4 regions of the Cytobacillus sp. Bac17 genome follow, and region 4 is predicted to be linked to each of the others. Evidence: riboswitches for the same ligand, from Rfam matches in the RefSeq annotation. Region 4 holds a riboswitch; each other region holds the start of a gene.
What was found. A riboswitch is a leader RNA that binds a small molecule or an ion and turns the genes downstream of it on or off. The one in region 4 is predicted to bind thiamine pyrophosphate.
Positions count from the first base shown of each region.

Region 1: linked by a shared signal. The riboswitch ahead of NR125_RS13405 (YkoF family thiamine/hydroxymethylpyrimidine-binding protein) and the one ahead of thiC (phosphomethylpyrimidine synthase ThiC) in region 4 are both predicted to bind thiamine pyrophosphate.
Region 2: linked by a shared signal. The riboswitch ahead of NR125_RS04060 (ABC transporter substrate-binding protein) and the one ahead of thiC (phosphomethylpyrimidine synthase ThiC) in region 4 are both predicted to bind thiamine pyrophosphate.
Region 3: linked by a shared signal. The riboswitch ahead of thiW (energy coupling factor transporter S component ThiW) and the one ahead of thiC (phosphomethylpyrimidine synthase ThiC) in region 4 are both predicted to bind thiamine pyrophosphate.

Region 1 covers NZ_JALJRC010000009.1:137,898-145,330, forward strand. Annotated here, with positions in the region: gene NR125_RS13390 (long-chain fatty acid--CoA ligase) at 1-116, opposite strand, end outside; gene NR125_RS13395 (coproporphyrinogen III oxidase) at 263-1,777, opposite strand; gene NR125_RS13400 (Cof-type HAD-IIB family hydrolase) at 1,993-2,859, opposite strand; TPP riboswitch at 3,089-3,190, shown strand; gene NR125_RS13405 (YkoF family thiamine/hydroxymethylpyrimidine-binding protein) at 3,279-3,884, shown strand; gene NR125_RS13410 (ECF transporter S component) at 3,886-4,482, shown strand; gene NR125_RS13415 (ABC transporter ATP-binding protein) at 4,466-6,166, shown strand; gene NR125_RS13420 (energy-coupling factor transporter transmembrane component T family protein) at 6,153-6,932, shown strand; gene NR125_RS13425 (alpha/beta-type small acid-soluble spore protein) at 7,173-7,373, shown strand.
Region 2 covers NZ_JALJRC010000001.1:812,930-820,362, forward strand. Annotated here, with positions in the region: gene treC (alpha,alpha-phosphotrehalase) at 1-852, opposite strand, end outside; gene NR125_RS04035 (glycoside hydrolase family 13 protein) at 892-2,568, opposite strand; gene treP (PTS system trehalose-specific EIIBC component) at 2,657-4,063, opposite strand; gene NR125_RS04045 (twin-arginine translocase TatA/TatE family subunit) at 4,345-4,518, opposite strand; gene NR125_RS04050 (NAD-dependent deacylase) at 4,636-5,349, opposite strand; gene NR125_RS04055 (YkvA family protein) at 5,496-5,909, shown strand; TPP riboswitch at 5,983-6,091, shown strand; gene NR125_RS04060 (ABC transporter substrate-binding protein) at 6,200-7,204, shown strand; gene NR125_RS04065 (thiamine-binding protein) at 7,218-7,433, shown strand, end outside.
Region 3 covers NZ_JALJRC010000016.1:67,117-74,549, reverse strand. Annotated here, with positions in the region: gene NR125_RS17990 (DUF6843 domain-containing protein) at 1-113, opposite strand, end outside; gene NR125_RS17985 (TIM barrel protein) at 238-1,071, opposite strand; gene NR125_RS17980 (DUF1287 domain-containing protein) at 1,176-1,883, shown strand; gene tenA (thiaminase II) at 2,246-2,935, opposite strand; TPP riboswitch at 2,995-3,096, opposite strand; gene thiW (energy coupling factor transporter S component ThiW) at 3,246-3,734, opposite strand; TPP riboswitch at 3,847-3,963, opposite strand; gene NR125_RS17965 (alpha-hydroxy-acid oxidizing protein) at 4,092-5,201, opposite strand; gene NR125_RS17960 (PaaI family thioesterase) at 5,388-5,759, shown strand; gene NR125_RS17955 (TVP38/TMEM64 family protein) at 5,835-6,668, opposite strand; gene NR125_RS17950 (hypothetical protein) at 6,800-6,937, opposite strand; gene NR125_RS17945 (VOC family protein) at 7,068-7,433, shown strand, end outside.
Region 4 covers NZ_JALJRC010000003.1:216,393-223,825, forward strand. Annotated here, with positions in the region: gene thiC (phosphomethylpyrimidine synthase ThiC) at 1-1,785, opposite strand; TPP riboswitch at 1,912-2,026, opposite strand; gene NR125_RS07790 (hypothetical protein) at 2,214-2,498, opposite strand; gene NR125_RS07795 (bifunctional metallophosphatase/5'-nucleotidase) at 2,652-4,286, shown strand; gene NR125_RS07800 (hypothetical protein) at 4,391-4,627, shown strand; gene NR125_RS07805 (DUF3267 domain-containing protein) at 4,644-5,180, opposite strand; gene NR125_RS07810 (MFS transporter) at 5,279-6,496, opposite strand; gene NR125_RS07815 (hypothetical protein) at 6,748-7,167, shown strand; gene NR125_RS07820 (cation diffusion facilitator family transporter) at 7,206-7,433, opposite strand, start outside.

The sequences.
Region 1 (7,433 bases), on a different contig from region 4:
TTATATGTAAATCTCTGAATTCCGCCGGCTGTTCTTGAAACGACTGTTTTCCTTGGAAAATACTTTTCTGCACGCTTTATCATTTGCGTCATAGTCAAAGGTGTCTGCATCATCATTACAATTCCCCCTTTTAGAAAACGCTTACATTTGGATTCATAGAATTCTATGATCTTTATTACCTATATTCATTCTCTTTATTTTCAGTAATTCCTTTAATTTCTTTCTGAATTTTCTAAAATATAAACTTTTAAAAAACCCCCGCCTATTCGGCCAGGGATTCGTGTTTATTAAAAAGTTCTTTTAATATTTTCAATTTCTCGTTTGCATAATGCTCAAAACTGTCATTATACGATTTAGGATCCTTCGGGTTTGCAAAATGAGTGATTTTCCCTGTCTGAGGATCAATGAACTTACTGGAGGCCCCGCATCCGAGCCCGATGATTGTCTGCTGTTCTTCCATAATCATGATGTTATAGATGCTTTCCTGATTCGGAAGGGCATAGCCGACATTTTCAAGATTGCCGAGAATATTTTTCTGACGGTAAAGATAATAAGGATGGTAATTATGCTGTTTTGTCCAATCCTCAGCCATGTCCATCATTTTTTCAATTTCTTCCCGCTCGGCAACTTTATATTTTTGCTTGTTCTTCGTCATTTCCGAAGCCCGTTTAAAGGATAAAGTATGAACTGTCAGAGATTCCGGCATTAATTTCTCAGTTTCATCCAAAGTATGCGAAAATTCCGGCACACCTTCTCCAGGAAGCCCAATAATCAGATCCATATTGATGTTATTCATTCCCATATTGCGGGCCAGATGGAACTTATCCACGGTTTCTTCCACTGTATGGTGGCGGCCAATGGCTTTCAAGGTCTCCTGAATATAGGACTGAGGATTGATGCTGATGCGGTCAATTTTCCATTTTTTCAGCACTTCAAGCTTTTCGGGTGTGATTGTATCCGGACGTCCGGCTTCCACAGTGACCTCCCGTATGTTTTCGACATCGGGAAAAGAGTCGTACATTTCCTCATAAAGCATATCCATCTCTTCCGCCGTAATGCTTGTCGGAGTCCCTCCACCATAATAGACAGTAGTAATTTTCACATCATTTTCTTTCAGCCACTCGCCAATTTTACGCATTTCGAAATGCAGGCCGCCAAGGAACGAGTTTACTGAACCCTGCCTGCCATTAATCGCATATGCAGGAAAAGTGCAATACGCGCATTTTGTCGGGCAGAATGGAATGCCAATATATATGCTGACTTCATTTTTTAAGTTATAAAGATCCGGTACGACAGCAAGCTGCCTGTCTACGATATTCTGCATAAGCTGGATCTTTTCATCTGTAATCAAATACTCTTCCTTAAGCTGCTGATGGGCTTCATGGAGAGGTGTCTGATGCTGTATGGCACGGTGAAGCAATTTTGTGGGACGTACCCCAGTCAGAATTCCCCACTTCTGGGTAATGCCTGTCCATTCCTGCAAAACAGTCAGATATACGTGGGATACTGCATTTTTTATTTGTTTAAAATTCTCTTTTTCTGTCTCAGACGGTACGAATTCCTTCTCAAAATTCGCTGAATGATTCTTGCCATCTTTATCAGAAAGCTCTGCAATGGCTTTAATGTGCTTTCCATGTTCAAGCTGAAGATTAATTGTAAGGTCGGCTGCATCATTCTCACCCAGCATCACTTCACATTCTTCAAAAAAGAGGTTCCCGATCAGCCGGAGCGGACGATGGAAACGTTCATCCTGTACACCTAAAATTGAAATGTTCAAATTGATCACCTTTTTTAGAAAATATATTAATCTGCCGATGTCTTTGTTTTCTTAGGGGCAGCTGCATAGTGTCTATTTTTCATGTTGACAAACTTCTTTTAGTGTACAGAAATGGGGAAACAAGGTCAATATAAGGGAAATGATTCCTAATGGATACCCAGTATCGCAAAGCAAAAAAAGAGCCGATTTACTAATCGAGCTCTCTTTGATTGATTTTATTTTAATAGATTCATTTTCTTCAGGAAATCAATTGGATGCTGTTTGCGGAAATGTTCTTTGACCATGTAGCTTACACCGTTCTGGTCATTGGATCGTGTCAGCCAGTCTGCTGCTTTTTTGACTTCGGCAGGTGCATTACCCATAGCCACACCGAGGCCGGCGGCTTCAATCATTTCCAGATCATCCTCCGAGTCGCCTATAACGACCATTTGGTTTCGGGAAATTCCGAGATGTTCACATAAATAGAGCAAACCATTCAGCTTTGAAACTCCGGCAGGTACAATATCCATCCGCAGATCACTTAACTTAATGACTTCTACATTTTCAAACATGCCCCTAATGGCTGCCTGGGCATCCTCAAGGTCGTCTTTATCTTCAAAATACACTTCAATTTTTGGCGGTGTGACCGGCTCATCTAAAATGGTGTCACTTAATGAATCCACAAATTGCTGCGAGTAAAAAATGGGATCGCCGGTTGTAAAAACAGTTTTAGCAAGCATATTGGTATTGAGCTTGGTTTTGTTGGCAAGGGAATATTTTTCGTGCACCAGCCTGATTTGACAGGTAAAGCCTTCAAGCAGGCGCACGATTTCAAACGTTTCATCTTCCTGTATCCTTTTTACAAATATCGGCTTTTCCTGAGAAGCTGCAATATAAGCTCCCCTGTGTGTGACCAGCAAGGAATTGATTTTCAATGCTTTGGCCGCTTTTTTCGCGGATGGAAAGCTTCTGGATGTGACAAGTGTTACATAAATTCCTTTTTGCTGCACATATTCAATCGCTTCTTTTGTTGATTTATGAAGTCTTCCATTTGATTGGAGTAGTGTTCCGTCAATATTTAAAGCAAGCATTCTATATATCATCCAATTTGCCCCCTATTCTCGGTGTAAAATTGTCCTATTACACTTTTATGAAGGGAAGGATTGGATTAGAACATGACATGGACAATGCAGAAATTTTTTCATAGCTTATCTGTGTTATTGAAGGCGTTTATCTGTTTTCATAGATCATTTGATTTAAAGAATTGTAAATTAGTCATTTACAATTTGGATGCTCCGTATTAAGATGGAGTCAATAAAAACTGCATATCTTATTTTGCACTAGGGGAGCTTTTAGGCTGAGAAGAACAATCCGTTCTGACTCTTATCACCCGATCTGGATAATACCAGCGTGGGGAAGTGCAGGTGAACGGCTATCATTTCTAGTGTATTGATATCATTCAACTGCATTTCCTTTTGGGAATGCAGTTTTTTAATTTTATATAAACCAGGAGGATGGCAAAATGCAGGAAAATTTCTTATGCGGAACAAGCGAGATTACAGGGTGCAGGTTTTCGATTTATCCAATGACTGACAGGTTTGTGGATGTTATTTTATCTGCTCTAAAAGAAGTGGATACAAGCAAGATATGGATGGAAACAGATGATGTGAGCACTTGTGTGCGCGGCAGGTCCATTCATGTTTTTGATGTAGTCAAAGCGATTTATCTTGAAGCTGCTAAGCATGGTGATCATGTAGTATTTAACGGCACATTTTCAAATGGATGCCCTGGCGATACTGCCGGAGATGCTTATCTTGCTGAAAATGAAGAGAAGGCGAATGAAAAAAAATCTGCTGGAATCAGCCAGGAAGTCGCTGTCCAGTTCGCACTTTATCCGATGGGGATTCCTGGATACATGAACGTCATTATGAACCAAGTCGAGCTTGCAAAGGCTCAGGGAACGTTTACTGAAGGAGTGCATTATGCTTCAAGATTAGATGGGAATGCACACGATGTTTTTAAAACGCTGGAAGATGCTTTCGAAAGCTGTAAGAAAAGCGATTCCACTCATATTGTCATGACGGTTAATATGTCTGCAAACAGTCCTTCCAAAAAGGGGGCTGTGTAAAATGCTCGAAAAATGGAAGCTTCGTGAGGTCATTGTCCTATCTGTACTCGCTGTTGTGTTTGCAGTTGTATACCTGGTGTTCATGCAATTTGGCAACGTGTTATATGGGATGTTTGGCTTAATTGGCTTTGATCTGATTTTTGGCATTTGGTTTATTGTTTCAATCATCGCAGCGTACATAATCAGAAAACCCGGAGCAGCCTTTTTATCGGAAACCATCGCAGCGGCCATTGAAGTCATGATTGGCAATGCAGTAGGCCCTCGCCTGATTCTTTCAGGCATGATTCAGGGGATTGGAGCAGAAGCTGTTTTTGCGGCAACTAAATGGAACAATTACCGGACATGGGTTTTAATTGCTGCCGGCATGGGCTCTTCTGTTACGAGCTTTATTTGGGGCTATTTCATTTCCGGCTACGCAGCCCTCTCACCCGGTTATGTAACTGCCATGTTTTTTGTGAGACTGGTTAGCGGTGCTTTGCTCGCTGGATTGCTGGGGAAATGGCTGAGTAAGAGTCTTGCTAAAACTGGGGCATTAAACAGCTTCCCTATCGGAAAAGAGCTGAGAAGGGAAAAATCACAAAATGGCATTTCAGCATAACCAGCCTTTATTAATAACAGAAAAGCTGTCCTTCCGGCATGAAGATGTGAAGAATCCTGTTTTTAAGAATGTGAATTTCAGCCTTAATTCAGGGGAAGCTGTTCTATTATTGGGCCCCAGCGGCTGCGGAAAAAGCACGCTTGCTTTCTGCTTAAATAAATTGTATCCGGAAGCCGTTGATGGCGACTTGGATGGCACCATTTCCTTCAAAGGAAAGATACTGGATGAATTCCCGCCAGGTGAAATTAATCAGCACATTGGCATTGTGTTTCAGGATCCTGAAAGCCAGTTTTGCATGACAACAGTTGAAGAGGAGCTGGCATTCGGCCTTGAGAATATGAAAACACCTCCTGCAGAAATTGAGACCAAGATTGATGAAGCACTGGAACTTGTTCATCTTCTGCCATTTAAGCACGCCTTAATCCACACCCTTTCGGGGGGACAAAAGCAAAAACTTGCACTTGCATGTGTATTGTCATTAAAACCGGATATCCTGATTTTGGATGAACCGACAGCAAATCTTGACCCGGCTTCAAGCTATGAACTTACCCGTATCATCAAAGAGCTAAAAGAGGAGCAATCCTTTTCCCTTCTAATCATTGAGCACAAGCTGGATGATTGGATTGATTTGACCGACCGCTGTGTGGTGCTAAACCGGGAAGGCGAAATTTTATTTAATGGAAGCACTGCAGACTGCTTTAATAAATATGCAGAAGAACTACTGCTTGAGGGTATCTGGCTTCCAAGCACAGTAAGAGCAGGTCTATTAGGAAAAAAGGCAGGGATTTACAAAGGGGAAAAGCTTCCGTTAACTGACCGGGAATTAATTGCTGGATTTGTAAATCCCTATGCTGCACTTCAGATTTTAGATAACAGGAAGACTATACATCAAGTCTTTGAAGATCAGGTCATCATGTCGGCGGAGAATCTTTCTTTTCATAAGAATGGGAAGGATTTGCTTAAAAATATTAGTTTTTCAGTTAGAAAAGGTGAATTTGTGGCAATAGCCGGTTCAAATGGATCTGGAAAAACAACGCTTTCCAGACTGCTTGCAGGATTATATGCTCCATCCAAAGGCAACATCCTTTTTGATGACCGCTCCCTTTCCCAGTGGCAGGAGCAAGAGTTAAGACTAAAATTAGGATACGTTTTTCAGAATCCCGAACACCAATTTATTGCAGATTCTGTTTATGATGAAATTGCCTTCAGTCTGAAAATACAGAGAATGACAGATGCCGAAATACAAAAAGTGGTTCAAGCTGTTCTGCATCAAGTGAACTTGCTCCAGCACGCTGACATGCATCCTTTTTCCTTAAGTCAGGGACAGAAGCGGCGGCTTAGTGTTGCATCGATGCTGGTGAATGAACAGGATTTGCTGCTCCTTGATGAACCAACATTTGGACAGGATGCCAGGACCTCTGCTGACCTAATGGCGCTTTTGGAAACAAGGATCCATAGCGGAGGCTCCGTGGTGATGATCACTCATGACATGGAAATCCTGCATTCCTATGCCGATAAAGTGATTGTCCTTTCAGAAGGAGAGAAGATATACGAGGGATTGCCTGATTCATTATGGAAGGAACATGAGATTATGAAAATTGCTTCTCTAAAGGTTCCTTACACAGAAAAACTCAGGAACGAACTGGCTGCCGTGGAAGGGATGAACAAGCTTGCTCTTACATGAATTTAACCCAAGCATAAAAGCTCTGACTGTGATTGTCTGTGTATTGATTTTGTCCGTTTTCTTTGACCCGGTTACTCCTTTTCTGACCTTAGTGGTGACTGCAGGAACCACCTTTATTTTTGGTAATGTTTCATTCAAAAGATGGATTTTGCTTTTCTCGCCATTTATCTTCATGGCTATAATATATATTTGGTCAGCTATGATTTTTTCAAAGACTATTGAAGGTGAAACCATCCTATGGACATGGGGGATCTTCACATTGACTGAAGAGGGCTTTCAGCGTGCCCTATCTCTTGGAATGAGGGTTTTAAGCTTTACCTCGCTGTCCCTTCTGTTCATTTTAACCACCAAGCCGACAGAGTTCCTGCTAAGTCTCATGCAGCAATGCCGGCTCTCTCCAAAGCTTGCATATGGAATCATGGCAGGATATCGATTTCTGCCATTAATGAAAGAAGAATTTGAGATTATCAGAAGCGCCCACCGGATTAGGGGGATACCCAAAGCCCGGACACTTTCTGAAAAAATGGCAGAACTTAAGAGGTATTCAGTTCCTCTTCTTGCCGGAGCGATTCGTAAAGCTGAAAGGACGGCAATGGCGATGGAATCAAAAGGGTTTACCGGAGATAGGAACCGGGATTTCTATCAAAAAATTTCAGTTTCCTGGAAGGATTGGGCATATTTCGCCTTTTTTATAGGTGCAGTGCTGGCAAGTGCCTATATTTCATGGCTATTCGGCTTTCTGCAGCTTTATAATGGCGAACTTTAGAAAGTTATGTGCGAATGGCATTTATTTATGTGCGGATGGAGGAAGTTTATGTGCGGATAAGATTTTTTCTGTGCACCTAGGCCCAATTTATATGCGCAAGGCTGATTTCAAGTCAAATCCACATTAGATTCCGCAGGAAAGTTCCATAAATTACCACATGCAACTATGAATAAATCTTATTTTCTCTCCTAAAGCTATGAGTGTAACAATCAAGAAAACTACACCAAGGAGATGATTTACATGGCAAGAAACAGCAATTCTAATCAGCTTTTAGTATCAGGAGTCAGCCAGGCAATTGATCAAATGAAGTATGAAATCGCAACAGAATTCGGTGTGAACCTTGGCCCGGAAACATCTTCAAGAGCAAATGGATCAGTAGGCGGAGAAATTACAAAGCGCCTGGTGCAAATGGCTGAGCAGCAGCTTGGCGGAGCACGCTAGTCTTTTTTCGTGCAATCATAGTAAAATAAAAAACCGCTTCCAGCCAATCCTGGAAGCGGT
Region 2 (7,433 bases), on a different contig from region 4:
CAAATGATGAAAGTTGAAAGTCATGCTCAGCTCTTCCCTCTCAGGATTGGAATACTTTATACAATGTTCAATGGAAGTGGAGGACATTTCGCCAACAGTCATACTATCGTATTTTGAAAATACATTTTCATTCATTTCATGCATAAATTCGTGTACACGAGGTCCGTCTGTATAGAATTTTCTGCCGTCTCCCGGAGGCACAGATCCGTTATCATCGGGAAACTCCTGGTCTTTAGAAATCAGATTGATTACATCAAGTCTGAAGCCATCTACACCTTTTTCAAACCAGAATTCCATCATGTCATACACTTTTCGGCGAAGCTCTTCATTTTCCCAATTTAGATCCGCCTGCGTGACATCAAAAAGATGGAGATAGTATTGGCCGGTTGCTTCATCATATTTCCATGCATTTCCACCGAATTTTGATTCCCAGTTTGTCGGTTCGCTTCCATCGTCCTTAGGGTCTTTCCAAATATAAAAATCACGGTATGGATTGTCTTTTGATTTTTTTGCTTCCTGGAACCATTGATGTTCTGTGGAAGTATGGTTTACTACAATATCCATAATGATTTTAATGTCCCGGCTATGTGCCTCTTCAAGAAGCTTTTCAAAGTCAGCTAGAGTTCCGTATTCTTCGTGAATGCTGAAATAGTCACTAATATCATATCCGTTGTCGCGCTGCGGAGATTTATAAATTGGTGTCAGCCAGACGACGTCCACACCTAATTCTTTTAAATAATCAAGCTTAGCAATAATACCAGGAATGTCTCCAACCCCATTTCCTGTCGTATCGTTAAAGCTTTTTGGATAAATTTGATATACTACTGATTTTTTCCACCATGGTTGTTTCATTAGAATCACACCTGTTTTAGTTTTTTAGAAATTGAGTTTTTAGCTGTTAAAAAGAAGGACCTGAGCTTCATAGGGACGCAGCTTAATTGTTCTGTTAATTTGTATATCTTTATAATTCCCAATCAGTGCCTCAAATTTCTTTTCCTGGATGTATGCAGGGGGTTCTACTTCAGGGTTTCCTCCATAGAAGTTGCACAAGACAAGAAGGATCTGATTGCCCAATGTTCTTGTATAAGCGTACACTTCAGGATGTTGATCAAGTATTAGGTTATACCTGCCGTAAACAATAATTTCATTTTTCTTTCTAAGTTCAATAAGCTTTTTATAGTAATGAAAAACAGAATCAGGGTCTTTCATGGCCTTTTCCACATTAATGTCTTTATAGTTAGGGTTTACTTTTATCCAGGGGGTTCCATCCGAAAAACCTCCGTGCTCGGAAGAATCCCATTGCATCGGCGTCCGGGCGTTGTCACGCCCTTTTGCGTATATGCTTTCAAGGGCCTTATCCTCTGTCCAGCCATCGTTAAGTGCTTCTTTATAAAAATTAAGTGTTTCTATATCCCTGTACTCTTCAACGCTTGAGAAACGGACATTCGTCATTCCAATTTCTTCGCCCTGATAAACATAAGGAGTTCCCTTCATCATATGAAGCAATGTTGCGAGCATCTTAGCCGACTTTTCCCTATACTCTCCGTCATTGCCGAATCTTGAAACAGAGCGGGGCTGGTCGTGATTATTAAAGTAAAGGCTGTTCCAGCCAGCTTTATCCAGCTCATTTTGCCATTTTGTCAGGTTTAGTTTTAAGTCACACAGATCAAGGGGTTTAAGATCCCATTTGCCGTTTGGCCCGTTGTCCAGGCTAACATGTTCAAATTGGAAGACCATATTTAACTCATTTCGTGATTCCCCTGTATATTGCCTGGCCCACTCAGGAGTCACACCGGGCATTTCGCCAACAGTCATAACATTAAACTTCGCTAACGCCTTTTCATTCATCTCCCGCAGGTATTCATGAATTCTGGGGCCGTTTCGATAATACTTGCTTCCAGAAGCATATTTCTTTCCAGGCTTTGGTTCATCATCAGGAAGTCCCTCTACTTTGGAAATAAAGTTGACCACATCCATTCTGAATCCATCAATGCCTTTTTCCAGCCACCAAGTCATCATGTCGTATATTTCATTTCTAAGTTTCGGATTATCCCAATTTAAATCTGGCTGTTTCTTTGAAAACAGATGCAAATAATATTCTCCTGTTTTATCATCAAGTTTCCAGGCGGATCCCCCGAAATTGCTTCCCCAGTTATTCGGCTCTTTTCCATTCCTTCCTTCGCGCCATATATAATAATCCCTGAATGGATTGTCTTTGGATTTCCTGGACTCTGCAAACCAGATATGTTCGTCTGAACTATGGTTCACCACCAGATCCATAATGAGTTTAATCTCTCTCTTATTCATCTCTCCGAGAAGTTCTTCCCAATCTTCCATTGTTCCAAACTCACTCATAATATCCTGATAATCGCTTATATCATAGCCATTATCATCATTTGGCGATTTATATACTGGAGAAAGCCAGACCACATCAATCCCTAGCTCTTTCAAATAATCCAGCCTGGAGATGATACCCTGCAAATCTCCTATTCCATCTCCATTGCTATCCATGAAGCTCCGCGGGTATATCTGGTAAACTACACTTTCTTTCCACCATTGCTTCTTCATATGGCGACCTCCGATTTTTAACATTTGTGTGCATGCCCCAAGAAATGGCGATACCATGGAATCATAGAACCCCATGGCATCAATCTTTCTATTCTGCTTTTTTAAATTTAGAGAAGGCTAAGGTCAATACAAACGGTACGACAAGTGCAATACCCATTCCGATAAAGAAAGAACCCCAATTTTCCGCAAAGATAGAGAAGAATGCCGGCAAGCCTCCTACACCTATCGACGGTGCCTTAACTCCATTAATAGTGATGAAGATTCCTGCAATTGCTGACCCAATAATCGCTGCAAAGAACGGGTACTTAAAGCGAAGATTTACGCCAAACATTGCCGGTTCTGTTACGCCCAGCCACGCTGATACTGAAGAAGTTAGCGCAAGCCCTTTCAGTTTTTCGTTCCCTTTGCTTAACAGCATCATGGCAAAAGCGGCGGAACCCTGAGCTATATTAGACAATGCAACCATCGGCCATAAAAACGTGCCGCCAATGCTGCCGATTAACTGCAGATCAACTGCCAGGAACGTATGATGCATACCAGTGATAACGAGAGGGGCATATAATCCACCGTAAATCAAGCCTCCAAGGGCTGGAACAGCATCAAAGATTCCGACAACCCCATTTGTAATCCAGCTGCCGATCATGAATGTGATCGGTCCAATAGCAATAAAAGAAAGAAACCCAGTGATCAGTAAAGCGATCGGCGCGACAGTTAGAAGCTGAAAAGCATCAGGGATTCTTTTTCTCAGAAATACTTCTATCTTAGCCAATACGTATGAAGCAAATAATACAGGCAATACCTGCCCCTGATAACCTACCTTTTCTATTTCTAACCCGAATAAGTTCCACTTCGGAACTTCTTCAGCAGAACCATAGCCCCATGCATTTAAAAGATCCGGATGCACTAGCATTAAACCTAGCACAATACCAAGAAGAGGACTTCCGCCAAACCGGTTTACAGCACTCCATCCAATCAAACCGGGAAGGAATACGAAAGCAGTATTGGCAATCAGGTTAATGATGCCAGCCAGATCAGCCCAGTTAGTATAAACTTCAACAAAAGACTTATCATCAAAGAAAATATCCGGTGCTGTCATAATATTGTTTATCCCCATCAGCAAACCGGCTGTTACGATAGCTGGAAGGATTGGAATAAAAATATCTGCGAGTGTTTTAATGCCGCGCTGCAATGGATTTAAGTTCTCAGCAGCAGCACTTTTTGTTTCTTCTTTTGATGATTCGCCTATTCCAGTTGCTTCTGTCATTTCTTTATACACTTTATCAACAAGGCCTTGTCCAATGACAACCTGGAATTGTCCATTTGTGGAAAAGGAACCTTTCACTACATCTATATTTTCGAGTTTTTCTTTATTGACCTTCCCCTCATCTTTTAAGGCAAAACGCAGACGTGTAACACAATGAGTAGCCGCTGCGATATTATCCTTGCCCCCGATAGCTTCTACAATTTGCTCTGCTGACTCTTTATTCGTAGCCATTCTTCGCTCTCCTCCTGTTACCGTTTTCATATTATAGAAAAAAACAGTTATAAGGTTTTTATTTATTGTTCTCGCCATTTACAACTCTATCCAATTTAGCAAACCAACTTGTATATACATGAACTGTTTACGCTTTCATTTTATCTTGTATATACATGTTAGTCAACCATTTTTTCATTTCTCTCTTTTCTATACCCATTCACTCGCTTCGAAAGCCAGAAAATAAAAAACCGGCTTCGAGACTATTGTCTGCAAAGCCGGTTCTAAACCACTTGAATAGGTTATTTCCTTTTATCATTGTCATCATCTTTTGTGAGTTCACGGGTAGATTTCTTAAATTCTTTTAATGTCTCCCCGAACGCTCTTCCTATTTCAGGAAGTTTCTTAGGTCCAAAAATAATCAGAGCCAAAACCAGGATTAGAATTAAACCTGGAATACCGATGTTTGATAACATGCTGAACACTCCTTATATATCATATCGCTTGAGGCAGTAGTAATCATGTTCATTGTCCATTATAGTTGATTGATAAAAAAAATCATAGCATGAGTGCTATGATTTCATGTTTTTTGACTATTTGAAGGCTCTATCAAGTTCATCCAGCACTTCACCAATTTTGCGGTCATGAATCACTTTATCAGCATAAATATCGAAATCCGTAGGTTCCATATTAATAATCACAAGTTTTGCTCCTTTTTGTTTGGCTATCAGCGGAAACTGATTTGCAGGTGTTACAGTCAAGGATGATCCCAGAACAATAAAAAGTTCTGCTTTTTCTGTTTCATCTGCTGCGAAATCTAAGGCCTCCTCAGGGAGCATTTCCCCAAACAGAACCACTGAAGGACGGAGCACACCCCCGCAACGGCATTGGAATTGACCATGCAAATACCCCTCGCTCGGGAACTCTTTTTTACATTTCCGGCAATGGAGTGTCTGCAGATTCCCATGGAGCTCTGATATTTTTTCACTTCCCGCGAGTCCATGAAATCCATCCACGTTCTGGGTAATAATGCTCTTAATAATACCTCTCTTTTCCCAATCTGCAAGAATATAGTGCCCTTGATGGGGATTACACTCCTTAAGCCCGATTACCCTGTGCCGATAAAATTCTATAAATTCGTTCACATTTTCATTCAATGCTTTTGTACTGGCTATTTTCCCAGGATCTTTCCCATTCCATAATCCATTATTGGCAGACCTGAAATCAGGCAGTCCGCTTTCTGTCGACATTCCTGCTCCAGTCAATATTACTGTATAATTTGATTCTTTCAGCCATTTCTCAAGCATATATATCAGCTCCCAATAAGGTTTTGTCACAGGTTAAATTTGATTTCCATTTATTTCTCCCAATGAAATGTTTATGTCATGTCAGGTATGCGGTAAATACTAGATTATAACTGTTTATGCGAATTATCAATATAGGAGTGATAGCTATGCCTGAAATAGAAACCAAAGTTTATAAGGACGGCTATAAAAAATTTTCATCCAGGGCTAAACGTTATGCGGACGATCCTGAAAAAACAAAAGGACTTTTAAGAAAGGCTACACTTAAAGCAGATAAAAACCAATCTTCATTAAGTGATATATGGGAAAAGGTTCAGCTTCTGATCGATTTAGTAAAGTCATGGTCTAAAGGCGATTACCGGCATATTTCAAAAAAATCGATTATCTTTATTATTGCTTCCATACTATACTTTGTTTCCCCAATAGACCTTGTTCCTGACTTTTTAATAGGAATGGGAATCTTAGATGATGTAGCAGTCCTTGGTTTTGCCGTTAGCCAAATTACAGGTGAACTTGAAAAATTCAGAATTTGGAAAGAGAGCAGGACGATTGGAATGAAATAATTATTTTCTGTGCATTTTAATATTATTTGCTATAATAATGATGGAAAGTATTTATGCTGTCAAAATTAAATAGCAAGAAATGTAGGGGAACCGGTATGCCGGTTGAGACTTCATCATTAAGATGCTGACCCTTTGAACCTGATCTGGCTCATACCAGCGTAGGGAACATATTCTTAAACATACTAAATGTTTTTTATATGCGCCCTGGTTTATACCGGGGCGTTTTTATTTTTCAGGGCAGACTATCATTAACTTTCCTTATTACATAACGTTTTTTAGGAGGAGTACTTATGAAAAAGTGGATTGCAGCTATCTGTTCGCTGCTGCTTCTTTCAGGCTGTGCCGGCAATGGACCGGATAATCAGACTGGAAGCGAAGATTCAGACAGCAAACAAGATTTGAAAAAAGTTACTGTTGTACTGGATTGGACACCTAATACCAATCATACCGGCTTATATGCCGCAAAGGACAAAGGATATTTTAAAGAAGAAGGGCTCGATGTAGAAATTATAATGCCAGGTGAAGCAGGTGCAGATCAATTGACTGCATCAGGCAAGGCTGATTTTGGTGTCAGCTATCAGGAAAGCATCACGGAAGCACGTGTACAGGGCGTTCCCCTTGTATCGATAGCAGCTGTTATTCAGCATAATACTTCCGGTTTTGCATCCCCTGCCGAAAAAAACATTAAATCGCCGAAAGACTTTGAAGGAAAAACTTATGGCGGCTGGGGGGCACCTGTAGAAAAATCGGTAATAGACTCCCTAATGAAGAAGGAAAACGCTAATATTGATAAGGTCTCAATTGTTAATATGGGGGATGCTGACTTTTTTACAGCTGTTAAAAGAGATATAGACTTCGCATGGATTTATTATGGATGGACAGGTGTAGAAGCAGAACTTCGGGGGGAAAAGATTAATATGGTCTACCTTACCGACTACTCAGAAAAACTGGATTACTACACGCCCGTTCTCGCAACCAGCGAAAAAATGATTGCAGATGATCCGGATACTGTCAAAGCATTTGTAAAAGCAGCAGCAAGGGGATATGAATTTGCAATCGATCAACCTGGCGAAGCAGCAGATATTTTGTTAAAGAATGCTCCGGATCTGGACAGCGAATTGGTCAAAAAAAGCCAGGAATGGCTATCCCCCCGCTATCAGGATGATGCTTCAAGATGGGGTGAACAAAAGCTTGAAGTCTGGGAAAACTATGCAGACTGGATGCATGAAAATGGTCTTTTAGATAAAGAATTAGATGCAGGCAAAGCATTCACTAATGACTTCCTGCCGGAATAAGGAGAGTTCAAATATGGCAAACGCACTTGTAAGCATTCAGATCATACCGAAAACAAAAGATGGGGAAAATGTTATACCTTACGTTGATGAAGCAATTAGTGTCATTCAGCAATCCGGTGTTAAGTACGAAGTGCATCCCCTCGAAACAACGATGGAAGGCGATTTAGACCATTTATTGAAAATCATAGCTGATATGAACAGAAAAATGATTGAAAGAGGAAGCAGCAAT
Region 3 (7,433 bases), on a different contig from region 4:
ATAATCAGGAAGAAAGAAAACAGTTCCCCTTCAGACAAGAAAAAGAGAAGCCAAAAACCAAATGTAAAAAGAATGGAAGCCTGCAGGGCCGTTTTTATTTTAAATCCCAGCATAAGAAATAAATGAACCTCCTCTCTCTGTTGTGATTAATTTCACATATAACTAAGCATACATACAAGGTATCATTAACCTTTTATTTTCAACGTGCACAAAATTAATGCCAGGCGGCCTGCTTCCTTAACTAACAGACCCTTCCTCAATGACCTCTATTGCCCACCCGATCCCTTCTTCTACCATTTTTTCCGGAGGGTTCGTGTGTGGAGTGTATTCCATGACAAAAAATACATCCTTGCATTCTTTAGCTAAAAAATCCATCAGCTTCTTAATTTTATGATGATTGCCATCATTCTCATGAGATGGATGCACAGGCACCCAAATATATTTATCACCCTGATATTCAACATTATGTAAATGGACCACTCTTACAAACTCGGACCATTTTTCTATATAATTTATGGCCTTCTCGCCTGCGGCCAATATATAATCCCCAATATCGACACAGAGGCTGAGTCCGTATTTCTTCCATGTCTCTACAGGAAAGCGGTCAAGATAATGAATCCCTGCTGGCGATTGCTGGAATCCCAATTTAGGTTCACACACAATCAGAATCCCATACTTACTCTGAAGAGAACTGAGTTTCTTGAGTCCCTCCTCAATGATCTCTGCTGGATTCCCATTGGTTTCCTTTTTAAAGTAAGGAAAGTGCACCAATATGTATTCAGCTCCAAGCCGGGACATTCTTTCCACTTCCGTCTCAAACTGGATCCAGGCTTCCTTCGGATTTATACGGATCTTTTCCAGCAGATCGTATTTGCTTTGTCCCCGGAAAAGAGGCGAATGTAGACCAAAGCTTTTGTTTGTTTTACCCAGCATTTCAATAAAACAGCGGAAGGATTCTTCATCTTGAAATTCGCCTATCTCAATATGCGGCAAATGACGTTTAAAAAGTTCAGGAAACAGCTTGCTGTCTGACAAAATGACGCTTCCCGATATCCCTATATGATGAGCCATGATATCCCCTCTCTTATGTATTCTTATAGCAATCTTATCATACCTCTATGTAACTTATTGGAAAATAATGCCGTCTAATCATTAAAATACATGAGGAGACTTTTATGATAAAAAAAGTGTTTGCTTCCATTATCGCAGTACTGTTATTATTCATTCTTTTTTTCCGAAGCGGAATCATTCTGGATTCCATCGGCATTCATTTTGAAAATCCTTTGGCTAAGAAAATGGAAGTGCCTGCTGCTTATTCAAAGGCCGATTCTAATCAAAACGGCATTGCCGATCCGCTTGATATGGTCCTGACAGCCAGAAAAGAAGTGGAACAGCGCACGCCATATAAAAGTGCCTACTATGCGGGAGGATATCCGCCCGATGGTGAAGGTGTCTGTACAGATGTGGTTTGGAGGGGTTTCCAGGGGGCGGATGTAACTATAAAGGATCTTATTGATCAGGATATCGCCGAGAATACGGACTTGTATTCAAGAGTGAAGGGCAATCCGGATCCAAACATTGATTTCAGGAGGGTGCCAAACCAGAATGTCTTTTTTAGCCGCTTCGCAAAGTCATTAACAACAGAACTGATTCCAGGAGATATTAAGAACCTTCAGCAATGGCAGCCGGGTGACATTGTGGTTTTCCTTTCTCCTAAATTCGACCATGTTGCCATCATATCTGACAAACGGACGAAAGATGGCATTCCATATGTCATACATAACTCCACACCATTTGCAGCAGAAGTAAAACTCTCTTCTTTTAAGACTCCTATTACCGCTCATTACAGATGGGATTTTGAAAAAACGCCTGCACTGCCATAAAGCAGATGCAGGCGTTTTTCTTATTAAATACGAAAGTATAAAATTTTGAACTTCGATAACTGTCTAGCGCAAGCAGCCCCCCCCCTTGAGGTCACAAGCTTGTCTAGCTCCGGCTCCTAGGAACCCGGGGCCATAAGGAACCGTCTTATCCCTGAGGCCCGCAGGACAAGGAAGGCTTCGGCAGCATAATCATCGCACGACCAAAAGCGGCAGATTATGGGAGGATGTGGGTCATGCAGACGTTGCCACAGGACAAGGAAAGCTACGGCAGCGATACATCGCACGACCGAAAGCGGTAGCTTTTGGGAGGACGTTGCGCTCTTAGCCTGCGTTCCTTTTTGAGCGAGGCGCTTGCGCTTTTCTTATCTTACTGCTGCAGGATTGCCTGCCGGCCACTCTTCGCAGGTGTAAGCCATCTCCCAGAAGCCAAGCTCCAGCTGGCAGCTTTTTCGGAAAGCATCCTTCATTCGCTGCCTTTCTTCCGGTGATGCCGCATCAGCAAGCTCATCCAAACGGTTTCTCATATTCATGGTCACAGCTTCGACCCTTAAATTTGCGTAAAAAGAGATCCATGGATAAAACGGATGGTTCTCATCTGGCTCATATTGCTTCATGAGTTCAAGCCCAATCTCCCAATAAGTCCATGGACAAGGCAATAATGCAGCAAGGATTTCACCCATGCCGCCTGTGTGGGCATGATACATCATATGCTTAACATAATGATCAGCTGTTGGAGGGAGCGGATAGCCCTGCAATGCTTCGTAATCCACGCCAATCTGCTGGCAAAAATTATGGTGGGGATGTACTTCGCTGTTCAATACAAATTCTATTTGCTGATTAAAATATGCAATATCCTTACGCTCTGCTGACTTTGAAATGGCAATCCCATAAATATGCATGAACGCATTCAGATACTCAAAGTCCGCTTTAATGTAATGGGCCAGTGCCTCTTTCGGCACGTCCCCTCTCCCGATCCCCTGGACAAATGGGTGCTCAAATATCAGCTGAAACAAATCTTCATTTTCCTTGCGCAGAATCTCTGAAAAAGTCATAAAAAATAGCCTCCTTATTAATTACAGAAGCTGCCGGGGAAAAAGCATGAGGATATAAAACGAGGTCCTCACTGCTTCCCTGCGCTGGCATTATCCAGATCAGGTTCCAAGGGACAAAGGAAAAGCTCCTTATCTCAGCCGTAGCGCCCCTAGCAGTTTTCTAACATTTTAATTGTTTTTTACCGACTTTCTAACTTGACGTTTTTCTCTCATAAATTTGGGATTTCGCTTATAACTCTTGAAAATCGCTCATTAAGTCAGATTTCTTTACTATGCTGCTTACTCATCTAGCTTCGCCAGCTCAAAATCATCACATATTCTGAACCAGATTCTTCTCTTTAACCTTTGCCAAAACCATCCAGCCTATGGCCGCACCGGCAATACTGCTGACCAGGAATGGCGGCACAAAGAAGAATGCCCCAGCTGCGCTTCCCATGAGAACCTTTGCAAAAGGGACTGCAAACAATGCACCGATTATGCCGGTACCTACCACTTCTCCTACAGCAGCCCATATTTTCCGGCCGAACTTCAAATAAAGCACACCTGCCAAAAACGCTCCGATCATGCCGCCTGGAAACGCAAGCAGCGTCCCGAATCCAAGCAAATTACGAAGCAGGCCAATCATAAATGCCACAGCTGCTGCAGGCAGGGGGCCAAGCGTCACCGCTGCCAATACATTCACCGCATGCTGCACCGGATAGGCCTTGGCTATGCCTGCCGGAAACCAGAGCAAATGGGATCCCAGTGTCCCAATTGCTACAAATAAAGCCATCGTAGTTAACAATCGGGTTCTGTTCATCTAAACCTCCTTTCTAAAGGGCCGCCTGATTGCTTATCAGGATGGGAAGTATGTATACAAAAAAGCCAGATTCCCATAAGGACCTGGCTTGGTTTAAGTATATGAATTGACATATAGTCAAATCCTACTTCCCTCCGCTGGCATTAACCAGATCAGGTCCATAAGAGTCAGAAAGCTATAACGCGCTTTCCTCTCAGCCCACACATTCGGGGCACCCCTAGTAGCTGCATAGATATTTAGTTTGATAAGCTATCTCAAGCTTAACAAATTATTCCGGCACTGTCATCAATCTTTTTGCTTATATACTTTTCTTGGTGCAATCAATGTATTAAGCGCTCTTCGATTTCTGCTGAGAAACTATCGAAGTAGCTTCAGACTTGCCATTTCCTTTAGACTCCCGACTCCTGCCAGAGAAAGTGACACTTTTGTTTCTTCAATAAAGTTGGCAAGTACTTTTTCAACTCCATTCTGCCCGCCAATGGCCAAACCGTACACATACGGCCTTCCCAGGCAAACTGCGTCGGCTCCTAATGCCAGTGCTTTGACCACATCGGAACCGCGGCGAATGCCGCTGTCAAACAATACTGGAATTCTTCCTTTGACTTCCTTCACAACCGGTCCAAGCGCATCAATCGCCGCAATCACTCCATCAAGCTGCCTGCCGCCATGATTGGAGACTATGATTCCGTCTATCCCTTTTTCAACGGCCAGCCTGGCATCTTCGGGATGGAGAATACCCTTTAATAGAATCGGCAGATTTGTTTTCTCTTTTAACCTAGCAATATGCTCCCAGCTCAAGGTTGGATGATGGATATTATCAAGGATTCCCTGAACTACATCACCGTCATGGAGAGTGGCCATAAAGACCGGGTCACTCTCATAGTTTGCTTTTCCATAGCCAAGCTTTAACGGTGAAAAATTGTTTCTTAGATCAGCTTCCCTCCACCCCATCATCACCGTATCTACTGTTAACACAATTGCTTCATAGCCTGATTCCTCCGCCCGGCGCACCATACTGAACGCAGTATCTTCATAATTGGACCAATATAATTGGAACCATTTTGGACTCGTGCCTGTTGCATTTGCGATTTCTTCAATGGAATAACTGGATACCGTGCTCTGGATAAAAGGAATTCCAAACGAAGCTGCCGCCCGGGCAGATGCAAGCTCTCCCTCACTGTGTTCAAGACGCTGCATTCCTATAGGTGCAAGGAATACTGGATAGGGATACGTTTTTCCAAATAAATTCACACTTATATCCGGCACTGATACATCTCTAAGCATCCTCGGTACAATTGAGTATTTTGCAAAGGATTCGATATTCTTTTTCAGCGTTTCTTCTCCCCCGGCTCCTGATTGGACATAGCCAAATCCGCCAGCTCCCATCACTTTCTCTGCTTCTTCTTCCAGTTCCTTAAATGAAATAGGAAAGTTTTCTGCGAAACTAATATTCTCTACTTTTGCCATATTCCAGCCCTGCCTTTTTTGAATTTATTGAAAATAATAACACTTTTTCAGATTTTATGAAACCATCTAATAAAATCATAAATTCGCAGTTACAGCCTTTCCTATACAAATTAGCCGCAATAAGCAGGGATTTCACAAAAAATCATGAATAAACATTTTAACCTTAATGAAATTGGAGTGTACAAAATGTTAATCAAACAGCCTTTTGATGAATTTCTGAAATTCCATTACGAAAGAGTCAGTGAAAGCAATATGAAAGTGACTTTGCCAATTCAGCCGCTCTTTATTAACAGCGCGGGGCTGGTTCATGGAGGCATCATTTCCACTCTTGCGGATGTAGCGATGGGGAATATTTTCGAGCCGGATGAAAACCAGATGCAATCCGTGGTGACAGCTGATTTAAAGGTCACTTTCCTAATGGGGGCGACAGGTGAATTTCTTATCGCCAATGCTCACCTTGTGAAGAGGGGGCGCACCCTCAACCACACAGACTGCCTGATTTATAACGACCAGGATCAGCTGGTCGCCAAAGCATCGGGAATCTTCGCATCTATCTAAAGTGATTAATCCTATCGTTGCCTGAATAGTTTCGCTGACAGCGATAGGAGGAACCATTAAAGGTTAAAGACAGTCCTAATAGTTTCTATCCTTCTTCTTTTTATACAAGTGGGATACACTGTAAAATACCCCTATCACAACCGAAACGACTAATAAAAGCTGTGAGCCAGATAAAGATAAGGCATTGGCCAATGAAAGCGAGTAAGCCAGCAGCAAGGAAGTTAACATTTTGGAAATAGACGCAATTCCCAGGAACTTTTTAAATGAAACACCACCCATTCCTGCTCCAACACAAATGATCTCATCCGGCAATATCGGAATAACAAACATCAGCATTAGTATGGTGTTTTCATTTTTCTCCATGTATTTTTGGTATTTGATCAGATGCCGCTCTTTTATAAACCGGGATACAAGCTTTAATCCTCCTATCCTTGCAGTCAAGAACATAACAATAATCCCCGAAAGTGTACCTGTGAATCCAAGAAAGGCAGCGGCTGCGGGACCGAATACGGCACTTCCGGCAGGCAGTGTTACGGCTTCAGGAAGCGGCAACAGAATAGGCTGTAAAAAGCAAACCAGGAAAAAGATGAGCTTGCCCTCCGCTTCATATTCCCTCAGCATTCTCTCGAGCCCATAGGCATCAGTCAAAACAAGTATTTTTGTTAAATAAAAGGTCATAAAAACTATTAACAGCAGACAGAACATATAAATAAGTGCCAGTCTGCTGTATTTCAATCGGGATAACTTGCCTGCAGCAAAAAAGTAAAAATCCATCACTAATATGGCAGCCATGCCTGCAATAATACCCCATTTATAAGCCGGCAAAAGTGTCGGCATATAATTAAACAATATATACAATGCTAATAAAATGATAAGTCCATGAAAACTAACTTCAATTTTTCCATTCATACATTTTCCCCTTCTTGCTTTTCTTAACTATAGTTTAGAAGAGAATACAAAGAGGATTAAGCTCCCTTAGCATTAAAATAAGCTAAGGCCAGAGACTTAAATATTAAAAAAGCAGGACTTATCCTGCTTTTTTAATACTCTATCTCATCATAATCCTTAGGCTGCGGAACCGGCTGATCCCCTTTATACTTTCCAAACTCATTGACAAGTTCCCTCTCTTCTTTTGGGCCTTGTGTCTGTTTCTTATTTTGCTCATCTTTTCCAGACAACTCATTTGCTCCTTCCTTATGGTTCTTTAAATTAATATGTACTCATTACTTGCATTTCACGCATATTTAGCAGGATTTTTCCTGCACTCTGTAAAATAGGTAAAAAACTCGATATAAAAGGAGGGTCCAAATGTTTATTTCACATATTGCTACTGTTGAGATACCAGTTTCAAACTTGGAGCGGTCAGTAGCATTTTATGTAGAGGTTCTGGGTGTTAAAGTTGAATTCAAAGGTGAGAAAAATGCTATGCTAAGCTTTCAAGCAAAGGGTGTTCCAACAATCTTCCTGGTAGAAACCGAAGACAGAAAGTCATTATCTTTTTCCAATTCCCATAATGGTGTCGAACACAGCATCATTGATTTCTATACACAATCCTTAGAAGAGTTCCATCATTGGCTGCAGGTGAAAAACATTGAAGTTGGTCCGCTTAATATTAATGAGGAACATGGCTTTGGAGGATTTGGCTTTAAGGATCCGGATGGCAATCTGCTTAGC
Region 4 (7,433 bases):
TTACTGATAAATACTTCCCCCGGTTTTTTTAAATTCCTCAGCTTTTTCTTCCAAGCCCTTCTGTATCGCTTCGTCCGTGTCAAGCTTATTCTCTTTTGCATAATTCCGGATATCCTGCGAAATTCTCATGCTGCAGAATTTTGGCCCGCACATGGAACAGAAGTGAGCTGTTTTAGCCCCTTCAGCCGGCAATGTCTCATCATGGTATTCCAATGCGCGTTCAGGATCAAGCGACAGATTGAATTGATCCCTCCAGCGGAATTCAAACCGGGCTTTTGACAGGGCATCATCTCTTTTTTGTGCTCCCGGGTGGCCCTTTGCCAGATCTGCAGCATGCGCTGCAATTTTATAAGTAATGACACCCTCGCGTACATCATCTCTATTTGGCAAACCCAAATGTTCTTTAGGAGTAACATAGCAAAGCATTGCCGTACCATACCAGCCTATCATGGCAGCCCCGATTGCAGAGGTAATGTGGTCATATCCTGGAGCTATATCTGTTGTTAGGGGCCCAAGTGTATAAAATGGCGCTTCCTTGCAGATCTCCAATTGTTTATCCATATTCTCTTTAATTAAATGCATTGGAACATGGCCAGGTCCCTCCACCATTACCTGTACATCGTGTTCCCATGCAATTTTCGTCAACTCCCCAAGTGTCTCGAGCTCTGCAAATTGAGCCTCGTCATTGGCATCTGCAATCGATCCCGGGCGCAGCCCATCCCCGAGTGAGAAGGCCACATCATAGGCTTTCATGATCTCGCAGATTTCTTCAAAATGTGTATATAAAAAGTTTTCTTTATGATGATGCAAACACCATTGGGCCATAATGGATCCGCCCCTCGATACAATTCCGGTTAAGCGTTTTGCCGACAGCGGAACATACCTCAAAAGGACACCTGCATGAATGGTAAAGTAGTCAACCCCCTGCTCAGCTTGTTCGATTAAGGTATCTCTGTAAACTTCCCACGTAAGATCCTCGGCAATGCCATTAACCTTTTCAAGTGCCTGATAAATGGGAACGGTGCCGACCGGAACGGCAGAGTTCCTGATAATCCATTCACGTGTGGTATGAATATTTTTGCCTGTAGATAGATCCATGATCGTGTCTGCTCCCCATCGAGTAGCCCAGGTCATTTTTTCTACCTCTTCCTCAATAGAGGATGAAACAGCAGAATTTCCAATGTTCGCATTAATTTTTACGTGGAAATTCCTTCCGATGATCATCGGCTCTGTCTCAGGATGATTGATATTGGAAGGAATGATTGCCCGCCCTCTTGCTACTTCAGACCGCACAAATTCCGGATCCATATTTTCCCGAATGGCTATATACTCCATCTCAGGAGTAATGATCCCCTTTTTTGCATAGTGAAGCTGGGTAACATTCTTTCCTTTTTTTGCTCTCAATGGCTTGCGGGATAAGCCAGGAAAAACTTTATGATTAGCACGCGGATCATGTTCATCGCGGTACCCATTATCCTCGGGCTTTATTTTCCGCCCATCATACTCTTCAACATCCCCGCGTTCATGAATCCACCGGCTTCTCAGAGCAGGAAGCCCTTTTTTTAGATCTGCCGTATATTGAGGATCCGTATAAGGTCCGCTCGTATCATATACTCGAACCGGCTCATTGATTTCCTCTCCAAAAGTTCCGGAAGTGGGACTTAACTCTATCTCACGCATTGGAACCTTTATATCAGGCCTGGATCCCTCCACATAGACTTTTTTGCTGCCAGTAAAGCACGACATAATGGAAATGCTCTTTTGATTTAATGAACTTGCCGTCATTGATCATCTCTCCCTTATAAAAATATAAGGACGAGACCTGGAACCAAGGAAGTGCCAGATATGTAAAAAAGCCGGTCCACATAAAGATGGACCGGCTTAACCGAAGATGTCTTTGCACAAAGAAATTTTTGCACATTCTAACTTCCCCACGCTGGTATGATCCAGATCAGGTCCAAAGAGTCAAGAAACTTTAGCGCGTTTCTTTCTCAGCCCAAGCTATTGGGCACCCCTAGTTATTGCTATTAAATTCAATTTTAGTATACAGAATTGCGGAAACAAATGAAAGGAATTATTTCAGAATTCTGTCAGATGAAAAATTTTGCCTTTATTCTGCTCCTTACCCCGTTTTCCTTAATTCAATTTTTTTACTTCTGAATGAATATCAAAAACGCCTGTCAGCGGCAGACGTTTTCCGTGAATTATGCGGGTTAGTTCCCGTCAGACTCCTCATCATTCATATCCATATCACTTTCATCCATACTCTCTTCATCTTGTGGTGATTCTTCATTCATGCCGGGCTCCTCCATATCAGATTCTTCTGATGTGCCAGGATCCTGCATTTCATTATCTTCATTATTGTTTTCTTCCATCTGATTATCTTCCAATTCCACATCTTCCGTTTCCGGCGGCGGATCCTGTTCATCCGTTCCGCATCCTGCCAACAATAATCCTGCACTCAATGGAACTGATAGCCATAGCTTCTTATAATTCATGTATTGTCATCTCCTTTTGCAGTATTATGTTTCTTTAAGACCTTACCCTTTTAGCAGGAGGCCAAACTTTTCTGATCCTTAATAGCCCACCATCCGATTAAATCCCTGATATCTGCAAATACTATCCCTGCCACAAATACTGGAGGATGAATGATGAGAGTACTTTTCACCCTTATTTTATTTAGCTTCCTGGGAATGCCTCTATTCAGCGGACAGCCTGCAGAAAAAGAACAAGGGAATCAGCAGGGTCTTTCGGAAGAATATCACGGCCATGTTGAAGAACGTACAGAAGCACCATACAAGCAAATTCAATTGCTGGGCATTAATGATTTCCATGGGCAGCTGAATGTCACTCGGCAGGTTAACGGCAGACCGGCAGGACGCGCTGATTACCTCGCTGCCTATTTGCGGCAGCGTGCTTCTGAAAATAAAAACACCCTTTTGCTGCATGCTGGCGACATGATTGGAGCTAGCCCGCCAGTATCCGCTCTTCTGCGGGATGAACCGACTATTGAATTTTTGAATAAGATGGGGTTTGATATCGGAACTATCGGTAATCATGAATTTGATCGAGGATCTGATGAACTGCTTCGCCTGCTAAGTGGCAGCAGCCCTTCAGCGGCAAAAGTTTATTCCGGTTCCCATTTCCCATGGATTGCAGCCAATGTCATCAGTCAAAAGTCAGGCAAGCCCTTTCTTCCTCCATATAAAATAGTAAACGTTAGCGGGATCCCAATTGGATTTATCGGAGTCATCACGAAAGAAACATCGGCTATTACCGCGCCAAACAGTGTGAAAGATCTGATCTTCACCGATGAAGCTGAAGCCATCAACAAGTATGCCCGAGAACTTAAAAAACAAGGAGTAAGAGCCATTGTGGTACTAGCGCATGTTCCTGGAAAATCAGAACCAAATGGTGAGCATGCAAGAGGCCCGTTAATAGAGTTGGCCCATCAGGCGGATGACGAAGTGGACATTATTTTCGGAGGCCATAGTCATGCCTATCTGAACAGTGTGGTAGATGGAAAGCTTCTTGTGCAGGCCTACTCATATGGCACTGCCTTTTCTGATGTAGATATAGAAATAGATCCCCAGACAAAGGATATTGTCCGCAAACACGCTGAAATTGTGAATGTTTTTCAAGAGAATATCCAGCCCGCAAGCGACATAACCAGGATGATCGAGAGCTATGAAAGAAAAGTTGAACCCTCGGTGAACAGATATATTGGCACTGCTGCCATTCCAATCACAGCCGAACAAAACAGAAGCGGTGAATCAGCCCTGGGCAATCTTATTGCCGATTCCCAGCGGGCAGTGATGAACACAGATTTCGCTTTCATCAATCCGGGAGGAATCCGGGCAAACATTGACGCCGGCAGAGTTACATGGGGAAACTTATATGTCGTCCTCCCCTTCAGCAATCACCTTGTCAAAATGAACCTAACAGGCAGCCAAATTCGTGATGTCCTTAATCAGCAATGGCAGCCAAATTCAACAAGAATTCTTCAGATTTCCGGCTTCTCTTATTCCTGGTATGACAGCCAGCCTTCCGGTGAAAAAGTAAAAGATATTTATCTTCCTGACGGAACAAAATTGGATTCGGACAAGATCTATTCGGTCACTGTAAATACCTATCTCGCTGATGGCGGAGACAATTTTACAGTATTCCGAAAAGGGACGAACAGAGTGACCGGACCAAGTGATATAGATGCACTAGTGGACTATATACAGAATTCAGCACAGCCATTCAGCTCCGCGATTGAGGGACGCATAAAAAGAATAGACTGAAAAAGGACAGCTCGGGGACTGTCCTTTTTTCTTGTTCATTTAATACTAACAGCAGGATCGACATCATATCCTTCTATTAGGATCAGAAAGAAAGGAATAGGATAATGAAAAAGTATATTTATTTTCTCATGCTGTTCGGCGTCTTTTTTCCATTTTTTCATAAGACAGCCATTGTTTTTGAAAACTGGAGATTGTGTACAAATACATCCAAATTGATAGGGATCCAGCTTTATGGACTGGATTCAATGAGAAACCTTCTAATATCATCACTGGCGGCCCTGGTTGCTTTCTTTTTCACCCAGCTATTTATTGTGTGGGACAAAAAACATAAAAGTTCTTAAACATATGAATTGAAGCCTATTCATAAACCGTAAATTGCGGTTTAGTCGGATGGTCAATGACAAGAGCATCATTTGGAAATTTTAAGAGCTTTTTATACAAAACAAGGTCTCCAAAACATCCAACTGTCAATATCGCCCCTAATATCGATAATCCAGGCATATTCAGTACAATTCCAAGAACAAGGGGCAATAAGCCAGTCGGAATGAATGGCAGCATTAAAACCTTTTTCATTTGCTGAACCGTCACTGGCTGTTTAGCATGAGCATAGGCCACACCCAATTTCAAATTGACTCCCCAGGACATTTCGCTCCATGGGACACCGCCAATATAGCGGAAACCTGCCAAATGGATGGCTTCATGCAAGATAACGATAACGGCCATACCAGCTAAAAATAATAGCATACCTATAAGATCAAAAGACATTTCTCCTCCGCCATATATTACGGCATGTAAAAAGAGCACCCCAAATACCAGCGCAATCGTTGCTATGAATAAATAAACCTGCAATTTCATCATTGAAATGGAAACAACCGTTTGTTTTTTATTTTCCAAATTTTCACCCCGCGAGGAATTGGTCGATTACCTATATTTACGGATCACAAACAGCAAAGTTTCAAAAAATGGCTATTGCCGGCAGCTCCCCATTGCCTTTAGCCCTCCGCTTCTAATGCATTACCTTTACCTTGAAGCTTCAGCTGAATAAAACCAAAAATGGACGAAATGATTAATAATATTCCTGATAAAATGTAAATAAGCCGAACACCGATTAGATCAGTTAAGACCCCTATGCCCAAAATGGAGAAAACGAAAATCAATTCGTTTAAGACAGATTTAGCAGCAAGAATTTTCGTGAGCATTGTTTCATCTGCACTATTTTGATACATAGTGGTTTGCGCAAGATCCCGCAGCTGATAGGCAGGTCCCATCAATATTACAAATAGCAGCGCTAAGAAAGGATTCGAAATAAAACCATACCCCAAGGTAAGAATCCCGAAAGCACTGGATCCAATCAGCATAAAAATAATCAAACGGCCTTGCAGTAAATAAGAAAGCCGATAAATGAGGATTCCTCCAGCAATAGTGCCTAAGTAATATCCTCCGTTGATATAGCCCCACCAAGACTCCCCCTTTCCAAGGGCATCCTCCACATAGGTTAACGTAACTGCACCAATCCAAATCGTTCCTGCCCAAGCTTCTATTAAATCCATTAGGATCAGGACTCGAAGCCCTTTATCCTGGAAGAGTAATTTCCAGCCAGCCGTTAGACTGGACAGCATCCGGAAGTTTGAGTTCACAGCAGGTGATTCGCTTTTTTTTATCAAAAACAAGCTTAGAATAGAAATAACAAGCAGAATGATCGTAATGATCAATGTGGATTGTTTGCCAAGGAAAGCTAACAGGATACCGCCAAAGGTCCACCCTGCAAACAAGAAAGTCTGGTCAACACTTGAGAGCAGGCTATTCGCTTTGACTCTTTGCTTTTTAGGAACAACAGCTTTTACCATGGACATTTTAATAGGCGAGAAAAAGCCATTGAAAAAGGATATAAGGGCCAACACTAAGAAAATAGCCATTAACATAAAATCCTTCATTTGCTGCAAGAATAATATCATTAATCCAGCAATCAGAACGATCTGGCTTATCTGGGAAAACTTCAATAGATTTACTGGCTGAAATCTATCCGAAATGGATGGAAGCAGTATATTACTGATCATTCTCGATATTACACTAATCAATGTGACGGCTGCAGAAAGTGCTGTGCTCCCTGTTTCATTATACAAATGCAGCACAACAGCCATCGTGTACAGGGCAAACCCAAGATTCGTTGCTGTCTGGCTTACTAGAAGAGCGTAAAATGAACGATTCATCACTATCCCCCTATCTAAAGTCGTTGCAAACCGGCATGATTTCTATAAAGTTAAGCTCTTAATCTAATATTGAAAATCTATCATTTAGCTTAACATATTGAAAAATGCCTGCAGCAGCCAGCTCGGTAATATGTTCTAACAATATAGATCATGGTAGCTTGTTCCTATTTTTCAGAAAAACATATCACGATTTTCATGAATGTCTGTATAATCAACTTAAACTATTAATAGAAAGGAGCTCAACAGAAAACGTGCTTTACATATGGGATATCGAAAAGATTATAAAAAACACCTTGGATGGGTTCCAATTGGATATTAACTATGAGTTCTGCAATACACTTACTGCACCCATGAGCTACAATGTCTCAACGAATACAATTAAATTTAACTACCTGAAAGTGAACGGCTACATTGCAAAAATTAATTTTAAAATTAAAGAAACAGATGAGAACCTGGTTAAATTAATGCTATTCCATGAAATCGGGTATTATCTGGACTTCAAGAAAAACAAACATGACATAAGAACGCTACTGTACGGAGAAGATGACGAAAAAGAACAGCTCATGTCTGAAATAGAAAAAAACTCATGGGATTATGGAAGAAAAATAGTACCTGAACAACTGGTAAATTCCTATGATCATTTACGGGAATTGGATAAAATGTTCAGCTAGAAAAAGAAATGCGCCTCATTAAGAGACGCATTTCTTTATTAATTCGGTTCCACATGGACGTGAACATCATAAACCCCATAATCCCTCATCATCACTTTCTCCACATGTGTCGCAATATCATGGGCTTCCTTAATATCAAGCTTGGAATTAACCAAAATGACCACATCGATCACTTCATTGTTTCCATAGCTTCTGCCTTTAATATCTTTAATGCCTTTTACCCCGTCTACATTTTTGATGACATCCTGATAATGCTTAATCTTTTT